3 regions of the Gracilibacillus sp. Marseille-QA3620 genome follow, and region 1 is predicted to be linked to each of the others. Evidence: riboswitches for the same ligand, from Rfam matches in the RefSeq annotation. Region 1 holds a riboswitch; each other region holds the start of a gene.
The links. Region 1 has a riboswitch for cobalamin ahead of ACY8DX_RS17905 (ABC transporter substrate-binding protein). Riboswitches for the same ligand answer to the same signal wherever they lie in the genome.
Positions count from the first base shown of each region.

Region 2: it holds a riboswitch for cobalamin, as region 1 does, so the genes downstream of both, ACY8DX_RS11510 (anaerobic ribonucleoside triphosphate reductase) here and ACY8DX_RS17905 (ABC transporter substrate-binding protein) in region 1, are expected to answer to the same signal.
Region 3: it holds a riboswitch for cobalamin, as region 1 does, so the genes downstream of both, ACY8DX_RS19340 (ribonucleoside-diphosphate reductase subunit alpha) here and ACY8DX_RS17905 (ABC transporter substrate-binding protein) in region 1, are expected to answer to the same signal.

Region 1 is NZ_CM143102.1:3,544,658-3,551,009, reverse strand. Features, by position in the region: gene ACY8DX_RS17930 (iron ABC transporter ATP-binding protein) at 1-213, shown strand, start outside; gene ACY8DX_RS17925 (siderophore ABC transporter substrate-binding protein) at 364-1,398, shown strand; gene ACY8DX_RS17920 (antibiotic biosynthesis monooxygenase family protein) at 1,468-1,800, shown strand; gene ACY8DX_RS17915 (polysaccharide deacetylase family protein) at 1,859-2,545, opposite strand; gene ACY8DX_RS17910 (DUF6509 family protein) at 2,699-3,022, shown strand; cobalamin riboswitch at 3,043-3,243, shown strand; gene ACY8DX_RS17905 (ABC transporter substrate-binding protein) at 3,520-4,479, shown strand; gene ACY8DX_RS17900 (TetR/AcrR family transcriptional regulator) at 4,634-5,248, shown strand; gene ACY8DX_RS17895 (acyl-CoA dehydrogenase family protein) at 5,269-6,352, shown strand, end outside.
Region 2 is NZ_CM143102.1:2,273,916-2,280,267, forward strand. Features, by position in the region: gene nrdG (anaerobic ribonucleoside-triphosphate reductase activating protein) at 1-116, opposite strand, end outside; gene ACY8DX_RS11510 (anaerobic ribonucleoside triphosphate reductase) at 116-2,002, opposite strand; cobalamin riboswitch at 2,131-2,311, opposite strand; gene ACY8DX_RS11515 (DEAD/DEAH box helicase) at 2,403-4,661, opposite strand; gene ACY8DX_RS11520 (PadR family transcriptional regulator) at 4,889-5,212, shown strand; gene ACY8DX_RS11525 (HAAS domain-containing protein) at 5,218-5,979, shown strand; gene ACY8DX_RS11530 (DUF5412 family protein) at 6,027-6,167, shown strand; gene ACY8DX_RS11535 (hypothetical protein) at 6,185-6,277, shown strand.
Region 3 is NZ_CM143102.1:3,837,032-3,843,383, forward strand. Features, by position in the region: gene ACY8DX_RS19325 (hypothetical protein) at 1-41, opposite strand, end outside; gene ACY8DX_RS19330 (flavodoxin domain-containing protein) at 209-649, opposite strand; gene ACY8DX_RS19335 (ribonucleotide-diphosphate reductase subunit beta) at 649-1,692, opposite strand; gene ACY8DX_RS19340 (ribonucleoside-diphosphate reductase subunit alpha) at 1,707-3,899, opposite strand; cobalamin riboswitch at 4,137-4,338, opposite strand; gene metE (5-methyltetrahydropteroyltriglutamate--homocysteine S-methyltransferase) at 4,491-6,352, opposite strand, start outside.

The sequences.
Region 1 (6,352 bases):
CTTGGAAAGACCGTTGTCATCGTCTTGCATGACATTAACTTTGCTTCTGTCTACTCTGATCGTATTGTTGCATTGAAGGATGGCCGTCTGATCAAGGATGGCCCTGCACATGAAATCATTAATCCAGATGCTTTGCGGGATGTCTATGATATGCATATCCCAGTGCAGGAGCAAAACGGTTGCCGCATTTGTGTCTACTTTAATTCGCATTAAGGCTTTCCCTCTTTTATCATCTAAACGAAAAAATCTAGAAATGCTGGTAAAAAGAGTTGACAGATTTTGAAAGTTCAGTTTAGAATGATAAATGTAAATGAAAATGATAATCATTTTCAATTAAAGATTCTGTTTAGGGGGAAATACAGGATGAAGAAGTGGAAGTTTTTAGCAGCTCTTGCAACACTAACATTAATGTTGTCTGCATGTAACACAAGTGAAGAGTCAACAGGAGGAGATTCCTCTGAGAAAGCTTCACAAACAGAAGGAAATGAGTCTAACTCAGCATTCCCGATGACTGTGCCTTCATTATCAGATTCACGTGAAGATGAAGAAAGCGGAAAAACGACGACATTTGAAGATGTCACTTTAGATAAAATGCCTGAGCGTATTGTAGCGCTTGACTATGGTTTCTTAGATACACTTGATGCTTTAGGGGTTGAAGGAATCGTAGGGGTTGCTGCCGGCGGTGGTAAAGGAAATATGCCGGATCACTTGAAAGAAAAGTATGTAAATGATGATGTAGCTGATGTTGGTACATTGAAACAAATCGAATTTGAAGCAGTAGCAGCAGCAGAGCCGGATGTTATTTTCATCTCAGGCCGTCAAACACCGTACTATGAAGAGCTTAAAGAAATTACGCCAAATGTTGTTTTCATTGGCTCTGACAATGAGAATTACATAGAGGCTGTATACGAAACAGTTGATCTAGCAGCTAAAATCTTTGATAAGAAAGATAAAGCAGAGGAATTAAAAGCAAATCTGCAAGAAAAAGTGGATGCTGTGAAAGAAAAAGCAGCAGGCTATGAAAATGCACTAGTGGCTATGTACAATGACAAGAAAATCTCCGGATTCGACAACGGTAAAGATTCTCGCTTCGCTTATGTTTATAATGACTTTGGATTTAAGCCGGCAACAACTGAAATCGATGCTTCATCACATGGTTCCGATTTCTCTTATGAATCTGTCCTTTCCGTTGACCCAGAGGTGTTGCTCATCATTGACCGTACAGCTTCTGATGTAGAGACAATCAAAAAAGATATTGAAAATGATATCATCAAAAAAACACGTGCTTATAAAGAAGGAAAAATCGTCTATCTTGACGGTGTTAACTGGTACTTCTCAAGCAATGGTGTAACAACAGAAGCAGATAAACTTGATGAAATCTTAAATGAGCTTAAATAATTTCATTAATATGGAGCATGTCTCAAAGGGACATGCTCTTTTTAACTAAATGGGACAGGAGTGAGAATCATGTTTGTACAAATCCGTAAGTGGACAGTGACAGAAGGAAATGCAGACAAGATACTTGAGCGCTTTAAGAAAAAGCCTGGACAAGGACCATCCTTAGTGGAACAGCGTGAAGGATTCATCGGGCGTGAGCTGTTAGTGAAGAAAGCAGCACGCGGGGAAGAGGAAGTGGTTATGCTGGTTCGATGGGAATCAGAGGAAGCATGGAAGGCCTGGGAGAAGAGCCCTGAGCATATCGCAGGCCATAAGGCGAAAATCAAGGAGCATGGCGGAAAGCCGCCAAAGCCTGATTATGTTATCAATATGGAGCACGGAAAATACCTGGTCGTTGAATAAGACGAGTGAACAAAAAGCCCATCCCTAATAAAATGTGAGATGGGCTTTTTGTTCGTCTTTAAAACTCAAGAGGAGGTGTTGTCTCATCCATCACCTTAAATGTGTAGCCTTTATGCTTCAAACGGCGGATAATTTCAGGCAGTCCATCTACAACGGTTGTATTCCCATTGAAATCATGGAGCAGGATATATAAATTTTCTTGTCCATTGATTGAATTCATAATCCCAGCTGTAATTTTCTTTTCGGGAACCGGAGGGTTAATCGCATCATTTGCATCACAATTCCAATCAAAAAATACATAACCGCGTTTCTTGCCTTCCTCCTTAAGGATTGGCATCAAATTAGTACCGGCATATTGCCGGTTGATGTAATTATTTGAACCGCCGGGAAAGCGTAATATATTTGGAGAGGAACCGACTTCTTTCTTCAAGAATTCCTCCAGCCGTTCAATATCCGCATAGAAAGATGCCTTTGACCGGTAAATAGATGAATACTTGTGCGAATAGGAATGAAGTCCAAGAGCATGACCACGTTTCACCATTTCCTTGTATAAATAATGGTGTGATTTTTCTTTCGTACCGGTAACGAAGAAAGTTGCCTTCACATCATGGAGATCAAGGATATCCATGATTGGTTCAGTGATATTGGATGGGCCGTCATCAAAGCTTAAATAGGCTGTTTTGGCAAGAGCTTCATTTGGAAGCAGAAGAAGAGCTAATAAGGAAAGTACAATTAATTTTCGCATTTTGTTCTCCTAAGTCATCAGGGTTTCTCGAATAGTTTAGGGAAAATGCATGAAGAATATGCAGAAATGATTAATGCATAGAAACAAAAAGTGGTTAAAATGTCGAACAAATATGTATAATATGAAATAGTTATGGATGAAAGGTTTGATTGAATGTTAAAGATTGAAGGCTATACAGTGGAAAGATTGGACGATCCATTTGGAATTTTAACCGGCGAACGGTATGAATTCTTTCTTGAGCTCGATGTTCCGGAGGATGATGAATTATATAGCGAGAACGGTGTTATGCTGCGCGTTATTTTCTTAAAGGATGAAGAGAAGGAACGAATCAGCAAATATGAATTCATTGAAAATGAAACGAAAAATGTGCTCGACTTTGAATTAGAAGAAGACGAAGAGACAGCTGTCCTTACTTTTTGCCGAGAGCATTATGATGCAGAAGAGGATGATTCGGCTATTGAGAATTTATCCAATTGAGGATATGATTAGAGATACAACCATATAATCCGTAATAGAGTGCCTTGATGAAAACAAGGATAATAGGGAAACCGGTGCAAGTCCGGTGCAGCCCCCGCTACTGTAAACGCATATAAACTGATTCACTCATGCCACTGGTTCATTATTGAATACGGGAAGGCGGAATCAGGTTAAACAAGATAAGCGTAAGCCAGGAAACCTGCTCTATGTACTTGAATTCTATTTTTCGGTGGGAAGAATAGGGCGACTGATTCTATGCTTCTATTACTGGAATGCCGCCTTAGCTTCGTATTGAAGCTAAGGCTTTTTATGTGGCTGAAGATTTGATTCCGCATTAACAGACAGAAAGGGCTCCACGGCTAAAAGCGCAAAGGAAAATCGAGGAGCATAAGAACCATTGTCCGTAAATGCCGGATTGCTTAAACTAACTGTCATTGAGGTTTAGAAATCCTCGATGATGGAAGTTTCACTTTAGAGGAGGGGAATTATTCGTGTTAATGAAGAAGAGATTTGCCGGTATATTGGCCTTCTTGATGGCCTTATCCATTGTTCTTACTGCTTGCGGCGGTACATCAGAGAATGAAAACGAGAGCAAGAACTCCAGTGAAAGTACAGAAAGCGCATTTCCAGTAACGGTGAAGGATGGAACAGGAGAAGAGATTACGATCAAAGATAAGCCTGAGCGTATTGTCTCCTTGCTTCCGAGCAATACTGAAACAGCGTATGCATTAGGGCTTGAGGATGAAATTGTCGGGGTATCTGATTATGATAATTATCCTGAGTCTGTTTCTGAGAAAACAAAGCTAGGCGGCATTGAGGTGAATGTGGAGAAATTATTGGAGCTTAATCCTGATCTTGCTTTATTTTCAGCCTCTCAAGGGACAAATGATAAAGATATCATACAACAGCTTCAATCAGCTGGGATAGATGTCGTTGTTGTCCCAGATGCAAATTCTATTGAAGGTGCCTATGAGACAATGGAGCTGATTGCAAAGGCAACTGGTAAAGAGGCGGAAGGCGAAGAAATCATCGCTGAAATGAAAGAAGAGATAGCAGCCATTAAAGAGAAAGCGGCTGAGGTGAAGGAAACGAAGAAGGTATGGATTGAAGTATCGGCCTCACCGGATTTATATACAACGGGAAGCGGCACATTTATGAACGAAATGCTCGAGATCATTGGGGCAGAAAATATTGCAGCCGACCAAGAAGGCTGGGTAACGATGAGTGAGGAAACGGTCATTGAAAGGGATCCTGATGTTATCATCACTACATATGGTTATTATATCGATAATCCACAAGAGCAGGTTTACGCTAGAAGCGGCTGGTCTGAAGTAAATGCTGTGAAGAAGAAGGAAGTTTATGATGTGAACAGCGATACGGTCACGAGACCAGGTCCTCGCTTAATTGATGGATTAAAGGAGATTGCGAAGGCAGTCTACCCGGATGTGTATAAATAAGATAAAAGAGTTGGAAGGCTTTCATTAAGAAAGCTGTCCAGCTCTTTTTTTGTCGAAAACTATTATTTAAATTTTCTGTTAATTTTATTGAAAAGTCCCAATTACTGGGTTAAGATAGTACCAATACGTACTCGTACTCTCATAACAGAATGGAATGATCAAGATGCTGCTAATGAAGGAACTTCCGAAAGAAGCGAAGGATAAGATGCTGTATTCTGCCTTAAAGCTCTTTGCTTTAAAGGGTTTTAAGAATACCTCTGTTCTCGAGATTGTTGAAGCTGCCCATGTATCCAAAACGACCTTCTATCAGCAATTTTCGAGCAAGGAAGCATTAGTTGTGGCTCTTTGCCAGGATTTAATTGATGAAATCGCCTTGGAAATCAAAAAGGCAGCTGTGCAAGAGCCGAGAGTTGGCTATAAAGCGTATGCCGGTATTTATCGCTATTTGCAAATCTGCTTTACCAATCCTGCTGTGGCTCATTTTATCCTGCTTGAATCAGTTGGTATTTCTGAGGAGGTGGAGGTAGTCAGGCGTGAAGCGATGCAAAGCTTTGCTGACCTGATTTTTGTCTTTGCCTATCAAGAGTTTTCAGAACAGGTGAGAGAGGAAGAAATCCGCATTATCTCGCAGGCAATGGTAGGCGCCATTAATGAGGTGGTGATTCGCCATGTGAAGGAGACAACTAGTGACCTTCATATAGAGGAAATGGCCAGATTGTTGAACAGGCTTGTCATAGGCGCGTTCGTCAATCTATCGAACGATCACTAATATGTGAGGAGGGATTTGGCTTGGTTTCATTCAAACCGAGTGAGGAGGAAGCCGCATTTATTCAAGTGGCGCGAGATTTTGCCCTGAAAATGATTCGGCCGGCCGCAAGAGAAATGGAAAAGAATCGTAAGGTCAGTGAGGAAATCATCAAGAAGCTGCAAGAAATTGGCCTGGATACCCTTGAATTGCCGGAAAGCTTTGGTGGATTAGAGCTTCCTGTCCTCTCGCAGGTACAGATTTTGGAGGCATTAGCTTATGGGGATTTAGACATCGTACAGGGACTTCCAGGAGCAGGGGAGTCAGGGGCCTTTATAAGAGAAGCGGAGAAACATCCTGCTTTTGCTGCCTATAAGAAAGCTTGTCAGGCTGGGAATGTACCAACAATCGCCTTTTGCCATCCGAACCAGCCAAAGCTGTCCATCAGCCGTCATGAAGAGGGCTATCTGATTGATGGCGAGACTGTTCCGCTTAGAAATGGGAAGTATGCGGACTATGTGCTGATCCACGGGAAAGCACAGGATGGAGAAGAGGTCATTCTCTTGCTTGAGAACAGCCTCGATCATTCATTCAAGGCTTTAGAGGGTGATTATCGATTAGGTCTATTAAGCGCTGGGTTTGCCAGCCTGTCATTCAAAAAAGTAACCGTTTCCAAGGAGTCGGTCATTGCTAGAGGGGTAGAAGCGAGAAAGCTTGCTCAGTCTGCTATGAGGCGAATTCGGGTCATGGAGGCAGCGAAGGAGGTAGGGGTTATCTCTGCTGCGCTTGATTATACGGTGGAATACACCGCAAGCCGGAAGGCATTCGGCTCAGAAATCGCTAAGTTTCAAGGGGTATCCTTTAATGTCGCTCAGATGGCGATTCATGTCAAAGCTGCCCGCCATCTTGTTCTATATGCGGCTAAGCAAATAGACATTGGAGCCAATGATGCTGGATTCCACAGTATTCAAGCTCTGCAGAATGCTCATCGAGCTGTCCGGTTTGTGACAGATTCGGCTGTACAGCTTCTTGGGGGACATGGATATGTCCAAGACCACCCTGTTGAGAAATGGATGAGAGACGGTCAGGCCCAAGTGGTATGGCTTGCGCAGGAGCATGACTTAAACG
Region 2 (6,352 bases), 1.3 Mb from region 1:
CAGCTTGAGGGATTATGACATCCCTTACAGAAATGAAGGCAGCCCGCAAAAAACACAACTGTTCTCAAGCCTTCCCCATCCACAATGCTGTCATGGATGATATTCATCACCTTCATCATCCGTGCTTCACTCTGTTTCTTTCTTCTGCACGTTTAGCCGGGTTCCATTTACTCATATCCCCTACCAAGTAACCGGTGATTCTTCTAATCCGTTCAATATCCTCTTCGTTCTCATTGCCGCAATGAGGGCAAGTATCCTGAATATACCCTTTATAATTGCATTTTAAGCAACGGTCAACTGGATGGTTAATAGAACCATAACCGATTTTGTAATGAGCCATCGCACGAATAATTTGGTCGAGTGCCTTCAAATTATTCTTAGGGTCCCCGTCAATTTCCACATAGGTGATATGTCCGCCATTACAGTAAGCATGGAATGGCGCTTCCTTACGGATCTTATCGAGTGACTTGATTGGAAAATGGACTGGAATATGGAATGAATTTGTGTAATATTCACGGTCTGTAATATCTTTTATACTGCCGAATTCAAGACGGTCTTTCTTCACGAATTTTCCGCTAAGTCCCTCTGCTGGCGTTGCAATTAAGGAATAATTCAAATCATAGGTCTCTGCTGCCTTATCCGCCTTCTCCCTCATGAAGCGGATAATATCAAGGGCAAGCTCGTAGGATTCTTCACTTTCACCATGATGGAAACCAGTCAAGGCTTTCACACATTCTGCAAGCCCGATGAATCCGAACGCGAGTGAACCTTGTTTCAGGATTTCCTTAAGCTGATCATCCTCGTTTAATTCTTCTGCTCCTTTCCAAACTCCTTGTGTATACAGGAATGGGAAGTGACGCACTTGTTTCGCAGCTTGGTATAGATAACGCTCATAAAGCTGAACTATGGCAAGATCGCACATGTCATCTAGTCGACGATAGAAATCCTCTAGCGTATTGGACAGGAGCGCCAGCTTAACTAAGTTAATGGATGTGAAGGAAAGATTGCCACGCCCAATACTGTTCTCAACACCATGTCTATTGCCCATCACCCTTGTACGGCATCCCATATAGGCTACCTCTGATTCATGTGTGCCATCATAATATTGCTTATTAAACGGGCTGTCAATGAAGCTGAAATTCGGGAATAAACGTTCAGCAGTCGTTTCCAGGGCCAATAAGTAAAGGTCATAGTTAGGGTCATTCTCATTGAAGTTAACCCCTTCCTTCACTTTAAAGATTTGAATTGGGAAGATTGGTGTTTCCCCATTGCCAAGCCCGGCTTTTGTTGCCAGCAAAAGATTTTTAATAAGCATCCGCCCTTCTTTCGTTGTATCTGTTCCATAGTTCACAGACACAAACGGCACCTGTCCGCCCCCGCGTGAATGCATGGAATTGCAATTATGTACGAAGGCTTCACAAGCTTGATATACGGTATTCTCCGTTTCCTCCCAAGCGATTTGCTCTATCGTTTCTTTGCTCCAATCACTTGGATAGGCTTCTAAGCGCTTTACATGCTTCTCATAGGTTTTACGGACAAATGGAGCAAGATCAGCATCAAACATCGGGAATGACTGACCGCCATGCTGCATATTTTGGTTTGCTTGCAATATGATAGAGGCCAGCGCCATTGCACTTGATATATCCTTAGGCGGACGCATGCTTCCATGACCGGTGTCAAATCCCTTCGTAAGCATTTGTCCAAGAGGAATTTGACAGCAGGTTGTTGTCCCCGTCGGCATAAAATCCAAATCATGCGGATAAAGCAAATTAGCTTCAATTGCCTTTTTTACTTCCTCAGATAATAGGTTTTCTCTCGCAAAAAAGCGTGCAGACTCACTGGCGAATTTCCCCATCTGCCCCATTGGAGTAGACGCATTCATATTTGCATTCTCATTGACTAATTCAGGATTCGTCAAATGAACAATTTCATTAAATGAGCTCAATAATTCCTCAACAGACTGAGTTTCCGCCAACGTTTTTTCTATACACACCTTACTCATATCAATACGCCTCCCAAATAAAAAATCCCATCACCTCTATCTTCAGGCAATGGGATTGGATTTGCATAAAAATGAATATACTCTTCATTTGCTGCTACTATCCACCTTCATTGCTCCCGATAAAGGCAAAACGATTGCTCGATAAGGCAGGTCTCCTGACTCATGCTTCCCTTTACTCTAAGCCCTTCCCATGAAGTCTCTTCACAGTGGATTACTTATTTCATCAGCATTCACAGTTGCGGGTACAGTTCCGGATTTTAACCGAATTCCCTATTAAGCCATAAATGGCGCCTTAACTGCACTTAATCAATATCTTGTATTTGTGTTTTTATTCACAAACTATATCTTGTATATAAGATTATATAACTATCTAAAGAAAATAGCAAAGGACATATTTTTCCTAACCACGTGGTAATTGTTGCAGGATATAGTTGATGGTTTCCTCCGAGTCGAGTCTGACCGCTACATAAGGCGGATCAACATTTCTATTCGCTTCAATCGGGATGCCCAGCCATAAGAAACGGCGATCAATACAGATCATGCTGAATGGAGGTCCCTCCTGTATATGAAGATCCGGGTCTAAATAAGGATGCTCCTCTTTTGAATAGAGAGCTAATTTCGCACGAGCTGGTCTTGTGGTCAGTGCTTGTGCAAGCTCCTTCGATAAAATACAGCGATTAGGAAGCGATAGAATAATTTGACTCTGAGCCTCTTTTACATCATTCAGCACATCATCTAGTTTGCGGGCATACATCCATTTAAGCTTTGGATGAGGATGCTTGATCCATTTTCCAATTTGGTCCATCCCGACCGTCTTATTGTGCTGAAGCTGGAAATCAATGAATTGATGCAAGGTTTTATATCTCGGAATCGTATTCTTCAAGAAATTCACATCACTGACATGAATAAGCTTGCCTTTTGTCCTTGTGATTGCCACATTCAATAGACGCTCACTCTCTTTACCCGTTAAGAGCATACCAGCTCTTCTCTCTGGATACGAGTCGACCGTATCAAAGATCATCAGTTCCCTCTCGCTCCCCTGGAAACGATGCACAGTTGCGGCCATAAACGCACCTGCCCCATACTGCTCCGGATAAAAGTCTTGAAGAAGCTTCTCCATCAAGATGGCTTGAGCCCTGTATGGTGTCACATACCCGATTGATTTGCTTCCGCCCTGGTAGGCTTCATGAAGCAGCTGCAGAGAAAGCAGGGCATGCATGATATTCATCCTTGACCCTGAGGTGCCCCCGCTAAAACAATGCTCACCAGTAAAGCTCGCATCTAACAGAATGGAAGCCGCTTGTTCGAACGGCGCCCGGGCCACAATCTCTTCCCGGCTCTTCTGCACGCTTGGATGATCTCCGACAAGGGAATTATATAAATATTGATTCGTAAAAGCAGATATATCCGGATGCATCCTTCTTTGTTCCTTCAAGAGGAATAGATGTGGATGCAATACGCCGCCGCTCGCAATATCAGCGACACCAGCACGGTGGAATATATCCTCCCGCAGCCATGTATCAACAAGCTGCCCCCTTGATGCTGCAATCGGCGGCAGCTGTTTGAAATCTCCGCAAACAATCGCTCTTTTTGCCATACTTACGGCAAAGGCAATCTGCGGGATAAACGCCATGCTCGCCTCATCTACAATGACAAGGTCATATTCCTGCTCAAATATGACAGGATCATTGGCCGCCTTTGCAAGCGTTGTTCCGATAATGGAAGCCTCCTTGACGAGCTTCATCTCCTGCTTACGAATTCTGTCAAGAATACGCCCAAGCTTCTGTTCAAGCTCTAGAAGCTGTTGTGAGTCCCTGACACTGAACGATTGGGAGAGATCCTTCTTCAAGAGACGCTTCTCCTCGGTAATCCGATCTTTATCAGACAGCAAACCTGCATCCTGGTCAGCAAGCAATTGTGACGGCAGAATGTCTCCATGCATCAATAACCCGTCACCTGCCTGGTTTCCGTAGCGCAATAGATCGCCAGTACGAAACTTATCCGCCTTCTTAATGAAGGCAGCCATCTCCCCAAGCAGTACATCTACTGCTTGGTTACTGTGCGAAAGCACCAATACTCTCTTATCCTTAAAATATTTATTTGCAGCTGTTCTTGCCAGCGTATATGTCTTCCCTGTTCCCGGCGGTCCCCAGACAAAGGTTACCGGATTGTATTTCGAACGCTGAAACAGCTCCTGCACAGCCGTTTTGCTATCAGTGCGCGTCCTCTTATCCGGAAAATCGGGATTCATCAGCCTCTTGACTCGGCTGCGCTTCCGTTTACTCTTCTTAATATCATCTAACCGTTCAATCAATTGCTCTAAAAGCTCCCATGGATCATGGGAAATAAAGGCCTCATCAATTAGATCCCCAATGGATTGATCCAAAGAAACTAATAGAGTATTTCCCTCAGCCGACAGCACACGAGCATCGTATTTGCTCCCATCCCGCTCGAGCCGGGCAACTGTGCCAATGGGAATCTTCAGTGGTGACATCGTCTCAAAATAATACGTATATGTGTCGCCTGATTGAATCTGATTCCCATTCATAAGTACATATTTATGGCTGCCATATTTTTTTAAATGGCCTATCTCCTGTGACAGGGCTTCCTGCCATTGGGTAATATATTCTTTCGTTGAAATAGAAGTTGAAGTAATCACTAGTCCTATCCTCTTATCCGCATCAATTTTGTTCTCAATTCGATTACTATACCATACAAATATATGTTCTGGGAACAAGGCAAAATTGGGCAGTTCAATCGTTAAAAATAAGTAAAAAAATACCTTGCTTTACAAGATATACAATCCTATACTTATCTTATACCTTGTAATACAAGATAAATAATCCTGCTACCTGTTTAAAAGGATTAGAATCGGAGTGATAACAAATGTCCCAGACGCAAATGATGAAAGGGATATTGGATGGCTGCCTCCTTGCCATGATAAAGGAGAAGGAATGCTATGGTTATGAGATTGCAGAGCAATTAAGCCGCTACGGCTTTGACAGCATTAGTGAAGGAACCATTTACCCCCTCTTGCTGAGAATGCAAAGGGAAGGATTGATCACTTCGGTACGCAAGGAGTCAATTGCTGGACCGAAGCGGAAATATTATTCCTTAACGAGCGTGGGTGAAATAGCGTTAGAGGAGTTTCTATCAAGATGGGCACAGCTGGAAAAAAGCGTGAATGCTATTATCAGAAAGGATAGGTAATCAATATGGAAGAAAAGCTCTCCATGAAAAGCACTAAATTTCTCGAGGATTTAAAAATCTATCTGTTTTCAAGCGGAAAAAAGAATGAAGAGATTGATGACATCATCCGTGACCTAGCTGATCATTTATATGAAGCCGAATCAAACGGCAAATCCATTGAACAAATTATTGGTTCATCACCTAAGGAGTATATGCAGAGCCTTTCGGCGGAAATGAAAACGGATTATAAGGATTGGATGAAATTCATACCATTGGTTATTATCGGAGGAATGTCCTACCTCGTATTTAAAGACCTGATAAATGGCCCATTAAGCTATGGACTTCTGACAATCATCGGCACCATGATTTGCATTCTGCTTTTCTTTGCAGGTGTGATGGCAGCCCTCCGCTATACGGCCAGCCGCCAGCTATCAAAGTGGAAGGAATTTTTGGTGATTTTATTTCCATGTACGTTAAATTTCTTATTCATCGGCGGGGTTTTACTCATTGATTTACTTTATCCATCTCCTGTCATTCACTTCGGAACTATTGGGAGTATCCTGATTGGCCTGCTATTCCTCGGGTTTATTATCTTCTTCTCAGTCTGGGCAAAGACCTTTATTCTTCCAGTCACCCTTCTTGCCTTATATCTGCCGGAGCTTGCCCTGTCCCAAACATCATTAGATGAAATAACTCAAATCGTCATCAGTATGACCGCAACCTACAGCATCATTGGGGTCTATTTGCTTATAATATTGAAACGGGAGAAAGGAAAAGCAAGTGTTTGATCGATGACATCTTGTGATGAATGTAGTGATGATACCTGTTATCTCCTATCGGGACCAATACCGTCAGAGCTTATTTAGTAAATGGCGGGGCCACATCCTCCTATGCGATACGGGGTGGGTTAATCACCCACAAGAAGGATGATCAAACCGCAACAATTGAACTAAAAGCGCTGAGAATGAATGGGTAGATAATGAGACGATCATCATTAATGGACACATGCTGAAGGTGCCAAACGCCACCTTTGAATATCGGCATCAAAAAAATGCTGACCAGTCAGGCTTGTTATTTAGGAGCTGACTGGTTAGCTTTTTTACATAGGGGCTAACAAACAAGTGCAAGTTTGCATATAAGAGATTGTTTCTCATAGAGCGG
Region 3 (6,352 bases), 290 kb from region 1:
AAATGTTCGGGATTTACATCAACTTTCTTATAGTTATCCATAATTCACTTCCATCCATTATTCCATATTGCTATTCAATAACAATTATATCTTGATAATATCCATAAGCAATATCCTAAATAAATTATGATTTTTTCAGATTATCCACCTATATTCTTCTTTTCTAAACAAAGAGGCATCTCCTCGTCGAGATGCCTCTTTGTTTAGATTATACTGGCTGTTTGATTCGATTCATTAGAATATCAGCGAACTTCTCACACTTTTCCCAATCGCCCTCCTGCGGGGAAAGTTCCACCTTGAGTGTTGCGGCAAGATTGGTGTGGACATAAAGCATGTCCCTGAATTCATCGACCGCTCCGCAGAAGTTCGGATAGAAGCTGTCGCCTGTTCCGAACACACCTGTCGTCAGATGGCTGGCCTCCTCCCGCTCTATCCATTGATATAACGACATCATCTCAAGGGGAATCTCTCCGTCTCCCCACGTATAGGTGCCAATGATAATCGCCTCATATTCATGCAGCTGGCTTAGTGGAAAACGATTAATCGTAAACAAATCTGTATGAATGCGCCGAGAAAAGTGAGTCCGCAATTCAAGTGCAAGCTCCTCTGTGTTCCCTGTTTTCGACGTATAGATAATAGCAGCCTTCATTAGAGCTCATCAAATCCATTTGACTGAGTAACCTTCGTATAGGTACGTGATTTCTGCTCAAAGAAATCAGACTTCGTTTCATTAATCATCTCATCGCTGAATACATGAATCCATGGCATTGGGTTATTGCGTTCCGGATAAAGATTTTTAAGTCCCAGCTGGCGGAAGCGCTTGTTAGCCAAGTACTCCACATAGTTCTCGAACTCATCCAGGTCAATGCCCTCAATATCCTTCAGAATGAAACGGGACCACTCCTTCTCAAGCTCAACCGCCTCTCCAATCGTGCGGTAAATATATTCAATATTCTCATCTGTATTCAACTCCGGATTTTCCGTCAGCAAAATACGGATGAATTGGGAGATGAAATAAGCATGCTGCATTTCATCACGCTGGATATAGCTGATCATCGTACTCGTCTTCAGCATTCTTTGGTGGCGTGCTAGATGATAGAAGAAAGCAAAACCAGCGTAGAAATAAACTCCCTCCAGATTAATTGAGTTGACCGCAAGCTTAAACAGATGCAGCGGTGTCGGCTCATTGCGGAACTGCTCATACGCATCCAAAATCAGCTTATTACGCTTTTGTACAATTGGGTCATCTTTCGCTTCATTGAAGCGTTTGTTTTGCTCCTGCAGCGGCACAAGCGAGCTGAGGATATAGGAGTACGATTCATTATGAACCGCCTCCTGCTGGGAAATGACCGCGAAGATAGCCTTGAAGCTCGAGTCTGTGACATAGTCCATGACCTGACTCATCGTCGGTGTCTGCAAGCTGTCAAGGGAAGCCAACTGGGTATTAATACGGAGAAACACATCCTTCTCCGTCTCACTCAAGGAATCCCATTGCTTAATATCATCCTGCATATTAATCTCCTGTGCCTTCCAGAAGTTAGAGAGCAGGGTTTGATACAGGTCATACATTTGCGGATAGGCAATATCATTCCAGTTCAATAGACCGGATGTTTTTCCATTAATGATGCCAGTTGATTTATTCGGATATTCCGGGTTTAATAGTTTAATTTTATTCAGCGTTTCGTTCACCATCAGTCTCTCTCCTTTTAGCTATGGCAGGATTCACATTCTTCTATTTCTGCCTGTGACGTGCTTCTTACATAATAAGTGGTTTTCAAGCCGTTCTTCCAAGCCTCCAGATGGAGGTTCAATAGCTCCTTCGCCTTAATATCATGCTTCACATACAGGTTAAAGCTGATGCCCTGGTCGATATGACGCCCGCGAGCGGCATTCTGCCTGATGCTCCACACCTGGCTTAATTGATGTCTGCTCTTCTTGTAATACTCATAGGTTCGGTGATTAATATCAGGAGCTGTCACCTTGAATTTAAAGTTCTTCTTCTCCTCTGCATACTCAACCGCATAGATTGGGTCGATTCCATCTGTTGACCCGCCGATTTTGGCTGTTGAGGAGTTTGGAGCTACCGCCATGAGCCAGCCATTGCGCATTCCTTTATCTCGGATGTCTGCCTGAAGCTCACTCCAGCGCTGTGTCGCATATCCTTTTCGTTCGAAATAACGGCCGGTCTCCCATTCCGAACCGCTGAACCTACTGTATGCTCCCTTCTCCTCCGCTAGTTCCATAGAGGATTGAATGGTGTAATACGCAATATCCTCATACAGACGGTCAGCAAAGTCGACAGCCTCCTCTGATTCCCAATAAATGCCCTCTAAGGCTAATAGATGATGCCACCCGAATGTACCAAGCCCTATCGCCCGGTACTTCTTATTCGTTTTCTCTGCCTGTCCGACACTGATAGTATTCAAGTCAATGACATTATCCAGCATCCGGACCTGAATACGAATCAAGCGCTCCAGTACATTGGCTGGAACCGCCTTTGCCAGGTTGATAGAGGATAGATTACAAACAACGAAATCACCAGGCTTACGGACGATGACCAAATTCCCTTCCTCATCCTCATATTCCTTCACAATCATTGTTGCCGACATATTTTGCGCAATTTCTGTACATAGATTGCTGCAATAAATAGATGTACGGCCTTTCCCGTTCACATGCTTGTTCGGATTCTGGCGATTAACTTCATCACGGTAGAAAATATACGGTGTGCCTGTCTCCAGCTGGGAGATCATCACGCGTGCCATAATATCCATTGCACGATACGTTCTGCGCGGAAGGAGCGGATGATTAACGGCTTCCATATACTTCTCCGTAAAGTATTTCTCATCGTTCTCATCATAGAAGTCCTCAAGGCCAAGCAGATTGCCGTTCTCGTCCTTCCAGCCCATGATGCTCTTTACCTCATGCGGGCAGAATGTGTGCCATTCCCCGATGCTGCGCCCGTTCTCGTCCACCTTTTCAAGCTGCTCCATGAATAAATCGGGAATACATACCCCTGTGAATATGTCATGAGCTTTGCGGCGCTCATCCCCATTATTCGTTTTCAAATCAAGGAACCCATTCATGATGTCTTTATGGAATACATCCAAGTAAACAGCAATTGCGCCCTGCCTTTGCCCGAGCTGGTCGACACTGACCGCCGTATCATTGATTAGGCGAATCCATGGCACGACCCCGGAGGAGTTGCCCTTGAATTTCTTAATATCAGAGCCTAGCGCCCGAAGCTTGCCGTAATAGATGCCGACACCGCCGCCATCCTTTGACAGACGGGCTGTATCCCAGTTGTTCAAATAAATGCCGTCTAAAGAATCCTCAACTGTGTCAATGAAGCAGGAGGACAGCTGGCCAAAGCTCTTGCCGGCATTCGCAAGCGTTGGTGTCGCAACGGTCATGTACAAATGACTGAGTGCCCAATAAGCTTCTTTGACAAGGCTCATTCGAACGTCAGGCTTTTCATTTTTCATCAATTGCAGGGCAATCACCAAGAAACGCTCCTGCGGCAATTCATAGAGACGGCGCTCATGATCTCTTGCTAAATAACGGTCCGCAAGCAAGAACAAGCCTATGTAGTTGAAGATATAATCCCTTTCAGGCATGATTTCCGCTGCTGCCTCGTCCAATTCACTTCTCGAATAGGCCTGAGTAAGCTCCGCTGAATAAATGCCCTTCTCGACAAGCGTCTGAACCAACTCAGAGAAGGAGCCGTATTTAAGGTCCTCCTTATACCCGCGGTTCTCCGCTGCCTCCGCATACAGCTTTTGCAAATAAAGCCGGGCTGCGAGGAACGTCCAGTCAGGTGCATCCATCGCAATCTTATTGAGCGCATAATGAAGAGCTGTCTCAATTGCCTCAGACTCCTTGCCGCGGGCCATCATCTCCATCAGCTCATCGATATTCAGCTTATACTCCTGGGCGGTCTCTTCAATCAATCTTTCCGTCTTCCTTAACCGTTCCATAATCAATGCATCCATCTCCCTTTATCTATGAAATTATCTCCGAAGGCAAAAAAATAACCCGCTCTATGAGTAGAGCGGGTGAAAAGATAACAAGGAACAGCACATATATCGAATATGAGCCCTCAAATGCCATCATTTCCTTCCTCACTCCCCGGAGAAAATTGAAATTCAAAAAATAAGACAGGTCTCCTGACTTGTGCGTCACCCTCACCAAACCCTTCCCGTATCATCACCTCCAAAAGGAGACAACCCGATACAGTGGACTATGTTTAGTTCGTCAGCACTTACAGTTGCGGGGGCAGTATCGAACTCTCATCGATTTCCCTATTAAGCGTCTATACGCATCTTATTCCCTAGCTAATACTATATATTGATTTCATCGTTAAATAATCGACCATATATGGTGTTTCTATCATATCGAATATCGGTCCCTATTACAAGGAATTAATTTTTCCTACCCAAGAAAAAAGACACCCACTGTACACGAAAAAGTACAGGGAGCGTCCTTATTATCGGTTAATATTGTCTCATCTTAATAAAGCTTCTCAATTGCTTGGCAGCACTGACCATATGGCGGAGCGAGGCAACCGTTTCCTCCTCCCTCCTTGTCTTCAGCCCGCAATCAGGATTAACCCAGAATTGACTTAGTTCAAGCACCTCGAGGCTATCCTGCATAATTTCAAGCATTTCCTCTGTAGATGGAATACGCGGGCTATGAATATCATACACCCCTAATCCGATTCCCTTTTCATAGGGCGTATGCTGTAAAGATTGAATGAATTCGCCATGGCTTCTTGATGTCTCAATGGAGATTACATCAACATCGAGCGCTTCAATCGGCTTCACAAAATCATGGAAATCACAGTAGCACATATGTGTATGGATTTGCGTTTCATCTTGGACACCTGATGTTGCAAGGCGGAAGGATGGGATTGCCCATGTCAGGTATTCCTGCCAATCCGCCCTTCGAAGGGGCAGTCCTTCTCTTAAAGCCGGTTCGTCCACCTGAATAATAGTAATTCCGGCTTGCTCAAGGCAGTCGATTTCCTTACGAAGGGCAAGGGCAAGCTGATTAGCAACATCCTTGCGCGGGATATCATCTCGGACAAAGGACCAGTTTAAGATAGTCACAGGACCAGTCAGCATTCCCTTCACCGGCTTCTCGGTCATCGCTTGCGCAGCAGCCGTCTCCTTCAAGGTCATCGGCTCAAGCCACTTCACGTCTCCATAAATGATAGGCGGCTTCACGCAGCGAGACCCATAAGAGACCACCCATGCCTTTTCACTCAAGGCAAAGCCATCAAGCTTCTCTCCGAAATATTCAATCATATCTGTCCGTTCAAACTCTCCGTGCACAAGCACATCAAGTTCTAAATCCTCTTGTATGCGAATCCACCGCTCGGTCTCACGTGCAATAAACGCTTCATAGGATTCATCGGAAATAATCTTATCTCGCCAAGCCTTACGCGTTTCCTTCACTTCCTTTGACTGCGGGAAGCTGCCAATGGTTGTCGTCGGGAAAATCGGCAGGTTAAGCTTCTGCGCTTGAATATCTCGGCGAACAGGATAGGGTGAAGATCGTTTAAAGTCCTCTGATTCAAGAGTCACCCCTGTGACAGCCGGCTGCACCGCTCTCCTATTTCCGCCAAGAACTATCCCTGGCTTCTCAAAGTACGTAACAAGCTGATCAATTTCCTTGATTTTCTCATCAGCAAATGCGAGCAGCCCTTTAATATTCCCGTCCATTTTCTGCTCCGTCGAAGCGGATACCGGTACATGCTGCAAACTGCAGGAAGGCTGGACCCATACTTCCGCAGCTTTGAATACTCCAAGGATGGACTGGATCAATTCGGCCTTCTCCACCAAATCAGCCTTCCATATATTGCGCCCATCCACAATACCGATGGCAAGCACCTTTTCAGCGGGGAACCCAAATTGCTTCATGGAGGTCATATTTTGCAGATAGCCGGAAACAAAATCAAGACCAATTCCATCTACAGGGAGATGAATCAACTCCTCATAGACTGATAAACCTTCAAAGTATGTTTGCAGCATAATGTTTCCCGCTGTTTTTTCAGCAGCCAGCTTCTCATAAATCGATTTCACGAAGGCTACTTCCTCTTCATCCAATGTCAGCACCAAGGCTGGCTCCTCAAGCTGCACCCATTCAGCACCCTCCTTAATCAGCTCTGCAATCACCTGGCTGTACAGCGGAATAAGCTGTTCTGCCAATGCCTCCCAATCATCATAGCCCTTTGCAAGTTTGATGAAGGTATACGGCCCAATCATCGTCGGTTTCGTCACAACGCCAAGCTCATCTCTCGCCTCCTTGAACCAATCAAGTAGACGATTGTTCGTTATGTAAAGTTCCTGGCCAT